Filimonas effusa: one gene and its partner. The protein of the gene in region 1 interacts with the protein of each later gene in a pairwise test. Links are inferred from orthologs where the notes say so. Each region holds a gene or a part of one and is shown on either strand. Other genes may lie near its edges.

Region 1 (7,963 bases):
GCCGCCCTGCCGAATTGCTTACCATCGCCAACAGGGTGCTGGGAACCGGGCAGCTGAGCCTTGCAAAATATCTCTTTATCACCGCCGCCGATACCGGAACCGCCGTTTCAGCACATGACATACTGCCATTTATGTCGTATATCTTGGAAAGGATCGACCTCGAAAGGGATCTTCATTTCCAGACTCATACCACTATCGACACGCTCGATTATTCAGGCACCGGCCTCAATACAGGTAGTAAAGTGATCCTGGCCGCTTATGGCCCGGTGAAACGTCAACTGGCTACGCAGGTACCAGCCCCGTTAGCTGCACTGGATGACTTCCCCCATGCATGCCTGGTGATGCCCGGCGTAGTAGCATTGCAGGCGCCGCCGTTTACATCATATGAAAATGCTGAAAAGGAAATGGCCGGTTTGTCTGCCCGCTTGTCTCCCGTAAGAGAAGCGCTCACAACTGTTCCGCTCATCATCATCTGCGACAACGCAGGCTTCGTTGCCCATACGCTTAATAATTATCTCTGGGTAACCTATACGCGTAGTAACCCCTCTCACGACATCTATGGTGTAAACAGCTTCACCGAAAATAAACATTGGGGCTGCAAAGGCCCATTGATCATCGATGCCCGCATAAAACCACATCATGCACCTCCCTTGATTAAAAATGCTGCTGTAGAAGAAAAAGTCGATTCCCTGTTCCAAAAAGGAGGAAGCTTATACAACATATAGAAGCTTTCCAAATAAAAAAGTGACGCCAAATAACTGTTATTGTGGACCAAATTGGGAAAGTGGTTTCATAGTGGGAATTTTTGGGCAATGAAATCAACTGCCTTAAACGCCTCCCGGAAGCCGGAAAGCCATAAACCTGACAGAACTGACTGTTTAAACGTCATACTTGTCAGGTTTCTGACAGGTTTGATGTCCCTGTTTTAACATATCATTCAAAATGAGGCAATTAGGGCGATAAAAATCAATGCCTTATCCCATTTCCCTCTTATTATGCAATATAATGGCATGGTTTTTCGTATAATAATCATGTTTTTTAAGGGTTTAGGGTTGAAAAAGGGGCGATGGTTTTCCATTGCCCCTATATTTTTTCCCCCCTGCCTCACATGCCGGCAGATCGCAACCTCCCCCCGCATCTACGAAAAAGTACGCTTTATATACGGACGATGAACGAGCGATAAGCGAGCCATTGTTATACCGTCACCTGATCTGCCAGCCTGCCAGCTGGCCAGTAAAACAATAAAAAAAGCCGCGGCATGCCGCGGCTTTTTTTATTGGATCTATTGCTCTTAGAACCTCTCCAGTCCGGAGAAGAAAAAGCTTCCCTCGATAGCAGCGTTTTCGTCGCTGTCGCTACCGTGTACCGCGTTTTCTCCTACTGAAGAAGCAAAATTTTTACGGATAGTGCCCTCTTCCGCTTTAGCAGGGTCAGTAGCTCCGATCAGGGTCCTGAAATCAGCTACAGCATTGTCTTTTTCAAGAATCGCCGCAACAATAGGACCGCTGCTCATGAATGCAACCAGCTCACCGTAAAAAGGCCTTTCTTTGTGTACAGCATAAAATTCTCCCGCCTGTGCAGTGGTCAGACGGGTCCATTTCATTGCCTTGATAGAAAAACCAGCCTTGATGATCTGGTCTAAAATAGCGCCTGTATGCCCCTTCGCGGTAGCATCAGGTTTAATCATTGTGAATGTTTTGTTGCTCATATAGTATAAGATATATTAAATGCACGAGGCGCGCAAAGCTAATGAATTTTGGATATTACCCATCCCGTAGCCATTTACCTTAAATATATTTGAACGAATGCGTTTAAACCCTGAATTTTGCCGCCATCGTATGCAACATATTGAACTGTTTTACCCATTATTGGCTACGCCTCAAAAAGTGATCATAACCATGCATCAGAAACCTGATGGCGATGCCATGGGCTCCGCACTTGGTCTCTGTCACTTTTTACAGTCGCTCGGCCACCAGGCTACGGTAATTTCTCCCACCAACTGGGCCGATTTCCTTAACTGGATGCCAGGTGTCGGCAACGTGATCGATTACGACAGCCACCGCGAAAAAGCCACCGCTCTTGCTAAAGAAGCAGATCTCCTCTTCTGTCTCGACTTCAACATCCTGCACCGTACCAAACATATGGAACACTTGCTCACGCAACTGTCCTGTATCAAAATACTGATAGATCACCACCAGCAGCCACAGGAAGAAGCCTTTACCTACGGTATAAGCGATACCTCCAAAAGCTCTACCTGCGAAATGGTCTACGACTTTATCATCGGCTCAGGTTATGGCAGTAAACTCGATCTTAACATGGCTACCTGTTTATATACAGGCATCATGACCGATACCGGTTCGTTCCGCTTCCCTGCTACCACCGCCTCCGTACACCGTATCGTGGCGCATTTCAAGGACCTGGGACTTAACCATACCGTCATTCACGAAAATATCTATGATAGCTTCCTCGAAAACAGGCTCCGCTTTATGGGCCATTGCCTGCTCAACAGGCTCGAAGTATTGTACGAATACAATACCGCTATCATGTCTATCCCCAAAGCCGATCTCCTGCGTTTCGATATCCGCACCGGCGATACCGAAGGCCTCGTAAACTACCTGCTCTCCATCCAGGGCATCAGGTTTGGCGCCATCGTCATCGACCGCGATGAAGAAAGAAAATGGAGCTTCAGAAGCAAAGGCGGCTTCGACGTCAACCAGTTCGCCAGAAACCATTTTGAAGGAGGCGGACATAAAAACGCCGCCGGAGGACGCAGCAGCGACAACCTCGAATCAACAACACGAAAATTCAAACAAGTTTTACAACAATACGAAGCACAACTACAATAACATGAAGCATTTATTCTTAGTGGCAGCTGCTGCAGTTGCATTCGCCTCTTGCCAGGTGAAGTATGAAAAAACAAAATCAGGTCTTTTGTACAAGATCACAAAAGGCAAAGGCGGCGAAAAACTGAAAGCAGGTGAATTTATTAAATTCAATGCCAGGATCACAATGCCTGATAAAGACACCACCCTTAACGACACTTATGGTAAGATCCCCGGTTTCATCGTGGTCGATACCAGCGAAAGAGCAAAATTCTCTTTCATGGAACTATTACCGCAATGCTCAGTAGGCGATAGCATCACCTTTAACATGAGCATCGATACCCTGAAAAAACTCGGCGCCATCCCCGATTACAACAAGATCTTCACCAAAGGTGGCCAGATCCACGGTACCGTAAAGATCCTCGCCGTTTACAAATCTGAAGCAGAAGTAAATGCTGCCTACCAGAAAGAAATGGAACTGGAATCCGATAGAGAAGTGAAAAACCTCGAAGCCGACCTTAAGAAAAAAGGCCTCAAAGCCCAGAAAACAAAAAGCGGCGCTTTCGTAGTGATCGAAAATGCCGGCGACCAGGCTGCTAAAGCCGATTCCGGCAAACAAGTGTCTGTAATGTACAAAGGTTACCTGCACGACGACAATACCAAAGTGTTCGATACCAATATGGATTCTTCTAAAGGCCATACCGATCCATTGGTGCTGGTAGTAGGCGCCGGACGCGTGATCAAAGGTTGGGACGAAGCCTTACCTTATTTCGCAAAAGGCGGTAAAGGCAAAATCTTTATTCCCGCAATGCTCGCTTACGGACCCCAGGGCAACCAGGGTATTCCTCCGTTCTCAAGCCTCGTATTCGACGTAGAGATCAAAGACGTAACAGCTGCTCCTCCGCCACCTCCCGGTATGCCAATGATGCCAGGAATGCCCCAGGAACACGCACACTAAGAAGCTAAAACTTCCAGCATAACAGCAGGGACCGTATCCAGATACGGTCCCTTTTTATTGCTAAACATTATTAGGTCTTTAGTCTTGCCGGTTACCGCTTTATCTTATAACTGCTTAATCTATATGTCTGTTTGCGGACCAATAGTTCGCATTATTATCTGATGTGCCTTGTAAAATATCGGCTGCTCCTCTTTTTTTACTTTTTTTCACCTGATGTTTATCTTTTTTGAAGACGACTATGATATTTTTGTTACCAACCAATAATAAGTGCAAATGATCTCTTTTAAAAGATTGCTCCTGGCTGCAGGCGGCGCTATCGGTTTTTGCCTGCCCATTGCAGCCCAGGAAAAAGCCGCCTATGACCAACATGAAGCTTTTGCCCCCGTTTTCTATCCCGCCTATGGCGATGATGTCCGCGCTGCCGATGGCACTCCCGGACCGGGCTACTGGCAAAACAGGGCTGATTATACCATTAACGCTACCCTCGACGAAACAAAACACGAGATCACTGCCAGCACCACCATCACATATACGAACAATAGTCCCCAGGCATTGTCTTTCGTATGGCTGCAACTCGATCAGAATATCTATAACAGCACCGCCCGCGCCGTAGCAGCTACCGCTATCGCTGGTGGACGCTGGGGAATGCGCGACAAGTTCAATGGAGGCTATACGCTCACCTCCGTAGCAGTTATCCTGGAGGGCAAAACCTATCCGGCGCAATACACTGTTACCGATACAAGAATGAAAATTGCACTCCCCAAAGCACTGAAAGCACGTGGCGGATCTGTTCGTTTTTCTATCGCCTATAATTTCATCATCCCCGAATACGGCACAGACAGGATGGGACGTTTGCAAACCCGCAACGGCTGGATCTACGAGATCGCACAGTGGTTCCCCCGTATGTGTGTATACGATAACGTACAGGGCTGGAACACGCTGCCTTACCTGGGCCAGGGCGAATTCTATCTCGAATATGGCGATATCAACTATAACATCACAGCGCCTGCAAAACATATTGTCGTTGGCTCCGGCGAATTACTGAATCCTAAAGAGGTATTGACGGCAGAGCAACTGAAACGCTGGAAGCAGGCCTCCGAAAGCGATACAACTATTATGCTGCGCACTGTCGCGGAAGTGACCGATGCCGCCAGCAGGCCGGCCGGCAACACCATGCTAACCTGGAAATTCAGGTGTAATAATACGCGCGATGTTGCCTGGGCTTCCTCTCCCGCATTTGTATGGGATGCCGCGAAAATGAATATCCCCGGCGGCAAAACTGCATTGGCCATGTCGGCATATCCTGCTGAAGTGGCTTCCGACTCCGCATGGGGACGCTCTACAGAATATGTAAAAGGAGCAGTGGAATTCTATTCTAAATATTTATACCCCTACACTTATCCTGTTGCAGTCAACGTGGCAGGCATCGTAGGCGGCATGGAATATCCCGGCATTGTTTTTTGCCATAACGGAAGCAGGGGAGCAGGCCTGTGGGGCGTAACCTCTCACGAATTCGGCCACAACTGGTTCCCGATGATCGTTGGCTCTAACGAAAGAAAATTTGCCTGGATGGATGAAGGCTTCAATACTTTCATCAATGGCCTCGCCGATTCTGCATTCAATAACGGGGAATACTTATCCAAACGACCGTCAAGGGGAAGCACCACCGCCAGCTCTTTTACAGGCAACGAATCGGAAAGCCTGTTCACGATACCCGATGTAATTCAGGGACGTAACCTCGGTAATATGGCCTATGCCAAACCCGGTGCAGGCCTCGGGCTGCTGCGTAACCTGATCCTCGATGCACCCGTATTCGACAGCGCACTGCGATATTATGTGCACCAGTGGGCATTTAAACATCCTACACCATGGGACTTCTTTCATTGTATAGAAAACTACAGCGGCGAAACGCTCGACTGGTTCTGGCGCGGCTGGTTTATCGACAAATGGAAATTTGACCAGTCTGTCGACGGTGTGGCTTATGTAAACGGCGATCCTGCCAGGGGAAGCATGATAGCGATATCAAACCTCCAGCAGCTGCCCATGCCGGTGGTTATTGAGATCAGGGAAGCCAATGGCAACAAGTCGCGTATAAAACTGCCCGTAGAGATCTGGCAAACCGGCGGCTCATGGAAATTTATCTATCCTTCAACCAGCGTAGTGCAACAGGTGATCATCGATCCCGACGATAAAACGCCCGACATGGACCGGAGAAACAATACCTGGCCAAGACTATAAACAAAGAGGGGGATCATCATCGTGATTCCCCTCTTTGTTTCATACACCAGCATTATGGCAGAGCTCCCTGGTGTGCCCGGCCAGTTCTGTTTCTGTTCCTCATCAAATATCTTTTATGCCTGCATGCAGGCTTCCGTTAATTGAATAGCTTCCATAGCTTCCTTTACATCATGCACCCGCAATATGGAAGCGCCGTTCAGTAGTCCTATCGTATGTAACACGGTAGTGCCGTTAAGCGCCTCTTCCGCAGTAGTCCCAAGGGTTTTATAAATGGTGCCCTTGCGCGAAATGCCAAGCAGCACAGGAAGCTGCATTACCCGGAACAGGTCCATCTCTCTTAACATCTGCAGGTTATGCGCTGTTGTCTTGGCAAACCCAAAGCCCGGGTCGAGAATAACATCCCGTATGCCGGCCTGTTTGCAGAGAGCCACCTGCTTTATAAAGAAATCGAGTACCTCACGGGTAACATGCTGGTAGCTGGCTTGTTGCTGCATGGTCTCGGGCGTGCCTCTCATATGCATACATATAAAAGGTGTCTGCAGTTGAGCCGCAGTAGCTAACATATGGTCATCGGCTAGTCCGCCGCTGATGTCATTGATGATACAGGCCCCTGCTGCCACCGCCTGGCGGGCCACGCTGGAAAAATAAGTGTCGATGGAAATATAGGCGTCCGGAAAGGCACTGTGAATAGCCTCTGTTACAGGCAATATACGATCAGCTTCTTCAGAGGCGCTTAACTGCGGATTGCCGGGTTTGGTGCTCTGGCCGCCAAGGTCCAGGAATAACGCTCCCTGTTCAAGCATCCTGCCCGCTTGTTCTACCGCCGCATCGGCTCCCTGTTTGCGGCTGCCTGCATAAAACGAATCGGGCGTAGCATTGATAATGCCCATTACCGCGGGCCGCTGCAAATGCAATAACCTGCCACGGCAATTAAGACTATAAGAAGAAAATGTTGGCTGCATCATTTGTAAAGATACCTGCTCTCAACGAAACGCAGGAACTCCACCGCTTGCTTTCAGCTAAAAAATGACAGGCACAACCGCCGCGGCGAAGTTGTGAAAAAAGAGACAGCAGCACAAGGTCTCCTCTCTTCCGGGAAAAGTAACGGGAATGCACTGCCTCAGAGGCTTCGTCTGCTGTGTTCCGGAAAAAAGGGAAGAACTGCACGGGAAAACGGGTGTCGGCGCTGTTAATTTATACTATAGTATATCGGAATGTTGCTATCTTACCCTGCCTGTGTAAGATGTTACGCTTTTACCCGTAAACCCGGCACTGCTGAAAAGCTGATACATCCGTAACAGGTCTGCCTTTGCTGCTGCTAATACCATAAAATGTAAATACTATAAATAAAATCCAATGAGAATCATTGTTTGCTTGTTATGCCTGCTTTACGTGCGCTCAGCTAACGCAACGGTAAAGCCCAATAGTCTTTTCAGCGATAACGTGGTCTTACAGCGTAACATGCCCGTACCGGTATGGGGAACAGCATCCGAAGGCGAAAAGATCACAGTTACCATCGGTCAGCAGCGCCTCGAAACGGTGGCGCAGAATGGTAAGTGGTTGGTGAAACTGGCGCCTATGAAAGCAGGCGGACCTTTCACCATGATCATCAAAGGAGAGAACGAAGTGGTTATTAAAAACATCTTGATAGGAGAGGTCTGGATCTGCAGCGGACAGTCTAATATGGAACGCCAGCTCGGCCCCAGGGGCGGCCAGAAGCTTATCAACAATTGGGAGAACGAAAGAGACAGCGCATTGTATCCCGAAATAAGGGAATTCCATGTCCCAAGAAAAGGCTCAGACGTTCCGGTGGAAGATGCCGGCAGTAAATGGGTCGTTTGTTCACCCGCTACAGTTGCTGAGTTTTCAGCCGTTGGTTATTTTTTCGCCAGGGATTTATACAAACAACTGAAAGTACCCATCGGCATCCTGTTTTCATCAGTGG
Region 2 (5,547 bases), 1.2 Mb from region 1 along the record:
CTACCGCTCCGGGGTCGGGAAGGCCATGGCCCGCATCTACTATGATCACTTTAACCGCCGGTTTTGCCGGGGGGGCTTCAACAGTGGTAAACGAAACCAGGAATGCAAAAGAAAAAATAAGATATGACCACCGGGAAGCTTTTTTGAACATATTACTTTTTGTTTAGGGTATTCTTCACAACTCGTTTGTATTTAAGCCCTATTTTTGTCCACCTTAAATTATGAACAAACGTTGTAAAGTTAGTATAAATTGTATTACAGCCTGGTCTGTTTTCGTGTTCATGTTATTTACAACGCTGGCTGTTCAGGCGCAGGTAAGACCTGCTGCTCCCGTTAAACCTCCTGCATCTGTCATCGACAGCGGCAAAATATCCCTTGATTCTGCCAGGTTTAAAATAGCAGGCGATTCTGTAAAGCTCATCACTGATTCTGTCAGGTTTACCATTGATTCACTTACCGGCGATACTTTATGGCAACGTATTGATTCCATTCCGATGTCGAAGGATACGCTGGATGCACCTGTAGATTATACTGCTGAAGATTCTGCTATCATCAGTATTCCCAAAAAACAATTCTTCCTGTATAATAAGGCTGTTGTTAAATACCAGGACAACCAGCTGGAAGCAAATGTGATCCATTACGATCAGCAATCGCAGGTAATGGAGGCATATGGCGGAAAGGATACCAGTAGTAATCCGTTGAATCTGCCTACTATGACACAGGGGCAGTCGAAAGCGATCAGCGACACCATTAAATATAATGTCAAGACGGGCAGGGGGCTTACGAAAAACTCTTATTTCCAGGAGGGTGAGATGTATGTGCAGGCGCAGACGCTGAAACGGATGGATAAGGATGTAGCGTTTGCATTCCGGGCGCGTATGACTACCTGCAACCTCGATACGCCTCACTTTGCATTTCGTACCAGGCGGGTAAAGATCATTAACGACAGGTTTGCAGTGTCGGGGCCGGCTTTCCCTGAGTTTGAAGGGGTGCCTATGCCTGTAGCCATTCCTTTCGGTATTTATCCTATGGTAAAAGGACGGCATTCCGGTATGCTGGCGCCTCAGTTTGCTACCAACCAGAGTGCGGGGCTTGGACTGGAAGGACTGGGATATTACAAGGTCATTAATGACAACTGGGATGTAACTACAAGGGCCAATCTTTATACCTATGGCGGATGGGCGTTATTTGTGAATCCCAAATACATGAAGCGGTATAAATATTCGGGCAACCTGAACCTGACCATTCAAAAGACCAAGCTGGTAAATACATCCACTGCCCAGAGTAACGAATTTATCAAGTATACCAGCTTTCTTATCAACTGGAGCCATAGTACAGACACCAGGGCGCGGCCGGGAACCAGTTTTTCGGCCAGTGTGAATGCGGGAAGCACCAGGTATAACGATTATGTGACCAACAATATTTACCAGAACTTCCAGAACCAGTTGAGCTCATCTATCACTTATAGTAAGACCTGGGGACAAGGGAAGTATAACTTAACAACCAGCGCCAACCATAGCCAGAATAATAACCAGCGTCTGGTGAACGTAACGCTTCCTACGGTTAACTTCACTGCCAATACGTTCTATCCTTTTCAAAAAAAGGAATCAGTGGGTACTGCTAAATGGTATGAAAAACTGGGTATTTCCTATACCGGCAACCTGTTGAACCAGGTAGCTTTCTATGATACTGCATTTAATTTTGCCCGGATGCTGGATACAACCCAATGGGGAGCACAGCATAGTGTGCCTATCAGCTTAACATTACCGGCAGTGGGGCCGCTTCTGTTTTCTCCTTCCATTTCTTTTTCCGAAAAATGGTATGGCCAGCAGATCCTGAGAAGATGGAATCCAGATAGAGATACCGTTGAAACCCGTATCAGCCGTGGTTTCTTTGCTGCGCGGGAGGTGAACTTTGGCATGTCTACCAACACCAGGATCTTCGGTACCTTTAACCTGGGCAAGGATACCAAACTACGGCATGAGATAAAACCTACTTTCAGCATCAACTATAAGCCCGACCTGGTAAAACAGTTTTATGATTCTTTACAGGTAGATACTTCTACCGCCAGAAAAAAGATCAGGATTTCCAGGTTTGAAGGCAGTGTCGTCGGCGGATTTAGTGAAGGCAGTTTTGGTGGCTTTAATTTCGGATTTGACAACCTCTTCGAAATGAAAAAGAGGAACAAAAATGACACAACTGGCGACGACCCATATAAAAAGATCAAACTTATTGACGGTTTAAGTTTTAATACGGGTTATAACTTTTTCCTGGATAGTATGAACTGGTCTCCGGTAAGTATTGCTTTTCGTAGTACTTTGTTTGAAAAGGTCAATATTACAGGCGGGGCAAGTATTGATCCTTATGCGGTAGATTCCGTAGGAGATCGTATAAACAAACTGTTATGGAAACAGGGTAGCCTGGGACGTTTCACCGGTGGGAACCTTGTTATATCCTCTTCTTTTCAAAGCAAGGCGGCAGATCAAAGATCTGATAAAAGCCGTATGCCTGTAGACCAGACGATGACGCCCGACGAACAGCAGCGACAGCTGGACTATGTTAGAGCCAATCCGGCGGAATTCGTAGACTTCAATATTCCATGGTCTGTACAAACCTCTCTGTCTATTAATTTCAACAGGCAAAGATCGGCTGACTATAGAAGCTATGTCACACAGATCAATACGAATCTTAATGTTAGCGGCGATTTCAGTCTTACACCCAAGTGGAAGATGGGGGGCAGCTTTTTCTACGATGTAAGAACGGCCAAGTTAGAAGGCGTTACCATGTATATTACCCGTGAAATGCACTGCTGGCAACTATCTATCAATGTTACACCTATAGGACCTATAAAGAGCTTTAATATAGTGCTGAACCCTAAATCGGGCATATTACGTGACCTGAAAATAAACAGGTCCAGAAGTTTCTATAGTGCTATAGAGCAATAAACATTAAGACAGCTACCTGTCATTTACCGTATAATAGTTCCACATCAGCTCAAAGACTTCCTGTTTGAGATCGGCAACCGTTTTTCCTTTTACTTCAACAGGAGCAAGAAAATGCATTTCCAGGCGATATGGGGCTACATAGAAAGGTTTGTTTGCAGGCAATACTTTATTGGTATTAAATACCAGAGCCGGAATGATAGGTTTCTCCGAAGCTAATGCCAATCGGAAAGCGCCGTCGTAAAAGCTTTTCAGGGGCTTGCCGGTTCTGTTGCGTGTTCCTTCGGGATAGATTAACATATCCAGGCCGGATGAAAGCACTTTACGCATTTTTTCGAAGCTCTTGCGCCTGTCGTCGTTGTCTTTGCGATCAACCAGTACACTGCCAAAGGAATAGATCCATCCAAAGATGGGAATGGCGGCGAAGCTTTTTTTGGCGATAGTTTTATTGGCGCGCGGCATGAAAGGTGTTGTAACCGGAACATCCATCAGGCTATTGTGATTACAAACGATCACATAGTTTTCTTCTCTCCGGAAATGTTCTTTTCCTTTAACCCTTAGCGGGCAACCTATCAGATTCAAAAATACGGTCATCCAAACGCGCGAAACATGCCGGTGCCAGCGTGCCAGCGAAGGTTCTTTCAGCAGAAAGCAAGGCAAATAAAAGATAAAGGCTACCAGCATTGTAGGCACAAAAACAATGACGGCCCATAAAGCCCATATCCTGCCTAACACATTATTCCACCATTTCATCGGGTAATACTTTAAAAATGTCTATAGCGACCAATCTATAGGATCGAGTCCTTCTTTGGCTAGTAATTCGTTGGTTTTACTGAAGTGGCGGCATCCGAAGAAGCCTTTATCGGCGCTAAAGGGTGAGGGATGCGCAGCCTTTAGCACATGGTGTTTGGTGGCGTCTATCAACACCTGCTTCTCCTGGGCAAACCTGCCCCATAACAGGAATACGACGCCTTTTTTTTCTTCGGAGATACGACGAATAACGGCATCGGTGAACTGCATCCAACCTGCTTTGCTGTGGCTGGCTGGTTCATTGGCACGAACGGTTAGCGCTGCGTTCAGGAGCAATACGCCCTGGTTGGCCCAAGGCGTAAGGTCGCCCGTTTTAGGGATGGCCATGCCTATATCTTTATGAAGTTCCTTATAGATGTTCACCAATGAGGGGGGAGGAGGCACGCCGGCGGCAACGGAGAAGCTAAGTCCCATCGCCTGTCCCGGGCCATGGTAGGGGTCCTGCCCCAGCAGCACTACTTTTACGTTGGTGAATGTAGTATGATTAAAGGCATTAAAAATAAGGGGGCCCGGAGGATAAATGGTCTTCCCCTGCATTTTCTCTGTTTTCAGGAATGCGACTATTTCCTGGAAATAAGGCTTGGTAAACTCCTGTTTGAGCGCCGATTTCCAGCTTTCCTCTATTTTTACGTCCATAATGGTCTTGTACAGTTTGATTACAAACTAACTAAAACTTGCCTGTATTTCCTACAGGTAAGCAGAATCTCTTCCCCTGCAGTTAAAGATTTTGTTCCTTTGAAGAAATTTATAAAGGGTATTTCTATGAAGAAGGCAGTCGCTACCAGGCATAATATTCTCCTGAAAGCATTTGATCTTATTTATACAAAAGGATATAATGCAACCAGTATCGACGATATTATCGCTACCACGCAGGTCACAAAAGGTGCTTTCTATTACCATTTCAAAAACAAAGATGAAATGGGACTTGCCATTATCAATGAGGTACTCAAGCCTGCATTGAAGGATAGCTTTATAAAGCCGCTTCAGCAGGAGGCGAACCCTTTGACGGCTATTTATAATATGATGCATCATTTATTGATGGAGAATGAGTTTATGAAGGTAGAATATGGTTGTCCGGCTTCTAATCTTACACAGGAAATGGCGCCCTGGCATGCCGATTTCAACAAAGCCCTTGATGAACTAACTACAGAATGGAACGGTGTATTGGTACAGGCAATTGAAACGGGTAAGAAAAAAGGGCTGGTAAACAAGAAGGTGAATGCCGGACAGGTAACGATATTTATACTGTCGGGCTACTGGGGAATCCGCAATATCGGCAAGTTATCGGGCGACAAGGCTGCTTACGTGCCTTATCTTAAAGAACTGAAGAAATACCTGGAAGGACTCGTATAATCTTTATGATAAAAAAAACATACTAATTGGTATGTTTTTGTATTTTCGCATCAGTTAAACACAATAGCTGATGTATTCTATTCTTCTATTCCTGCATTCCATTATCCGGTGGCTGGTGTTTATCAGTCTTATCTACGCTGTATATCGTGCATTTACCGGGTATAAGCAACAGCGGCTTTTTTCCAGGAAGGATAACGCCGTCAGGCATTGGACGGCTACCATTGCCCATATACAATTGATCATTGGTATCCTTCTTTATGTAAAAAGCCCGGTGATTGGTTATTTCTGGCATAATAAAGCAGAGGCGATAAGCGATTTGCAGGTGAGTTTTTTTGCTTTGATACATCTTTTACTGATGCTGGCAGCTATTATATGCATCACGATAGGATCGGCCATGGCAAAGAGAAGGGCTGCCGACCAGCTGAAATTCAGGACTATGTTA

Evidence for each region. Proteins that work in one complex are often made in the same cells at the same time.
Region 2: the proteins of ESB13_RS01810 (region 1) and ung interact in binary tests that used the Escherichia coli proteins (3 or more experiments, as listed by UniProt). The link is inferred for Filimonas effusa from one-to-one orthologs.

The regions. Positions count from the first base shown.
Region 1 is NZ_SDHZ01000001.1:494,567-502,529, forward strand. Bases 1-2,859 are described here. They hold ESB13_RS01810 (nucleoside-diphosphate kinase), read right to left. Parts: upstream 1,709-2,859; coding sequence 1,292-1,708; downstream 1-1,291. Other genes in these bases: ESB13_RS01805 (UbiD family decarboxylase), read left to right, coding at 1-725; ESB13_RS01815 (DHH family phosphoesterase), read left to right, coding at 1,839-2,846; ESB13_RS01820 (FKBP-type peptidyl-prolyl cis-trans isomerase), read left to right, coding at 2,848-2,859. In the rest of the region: more of ESB13_RS01820, read left to right, coding at 2,860-3,780; ESB13_RS01825 (M1 family metallopeptidase), read left to right, coding at 4,054-6,018; folP (dihydropteroate synthase), read right to left, coding at 6,132-6,983; ESB13_RS01835 (sialate O-acetylesterase), read left to right, coding at 7,375-7,963. UniProt on the Escherichia coli protein: Major role in the synthesis of nucleoside triphosphates other than ATP. The ATP gamma phosphate is transferred to the NDP beta phosphate via a ping-pong mechanism, using a phosphorylated active-site intermediate.
Region 2 is NZ_SDHZ01000001.1:1,677,253-1,682,799, reverse strand. What follows is about bases 2,553-5,547. They hold ung (uracil-DNA glycosylase), read right to left. Parts: upstream 4,389-5,547; coding sequence 3,717-4,388; downstream 2,553-3,716. Other genes in these bases: ESB13_RS06235 (hypothetical protein), read left to right, coding at 5,176-5,547; ESB13_RS06240 (TetR/AcrR family transcriptional regulator), read left to right, coding at 4,515-5,105; ESB13_RS06250 (lysophospholipid acyltransferase family protein), read right to left, coding at 2,958-3,695; ESB13_RS06255 (putative LPS assembly protein LptD), read left to right, coding at 2,553-2,945. Outside these bases: ESB13_RS06260 (N-acetylmuramoyl-L-alanine amidase family protein), read right to left, coding at 1-151; more of ESB13_RS06255, read left to right, coding at 222-2,552. UniProt on the Escherichia coli protein: Excises uracil residues from the DNA which can arise as a result of misincorporation of dUMP residues by DNA polymerase or due to deamination of cytosine.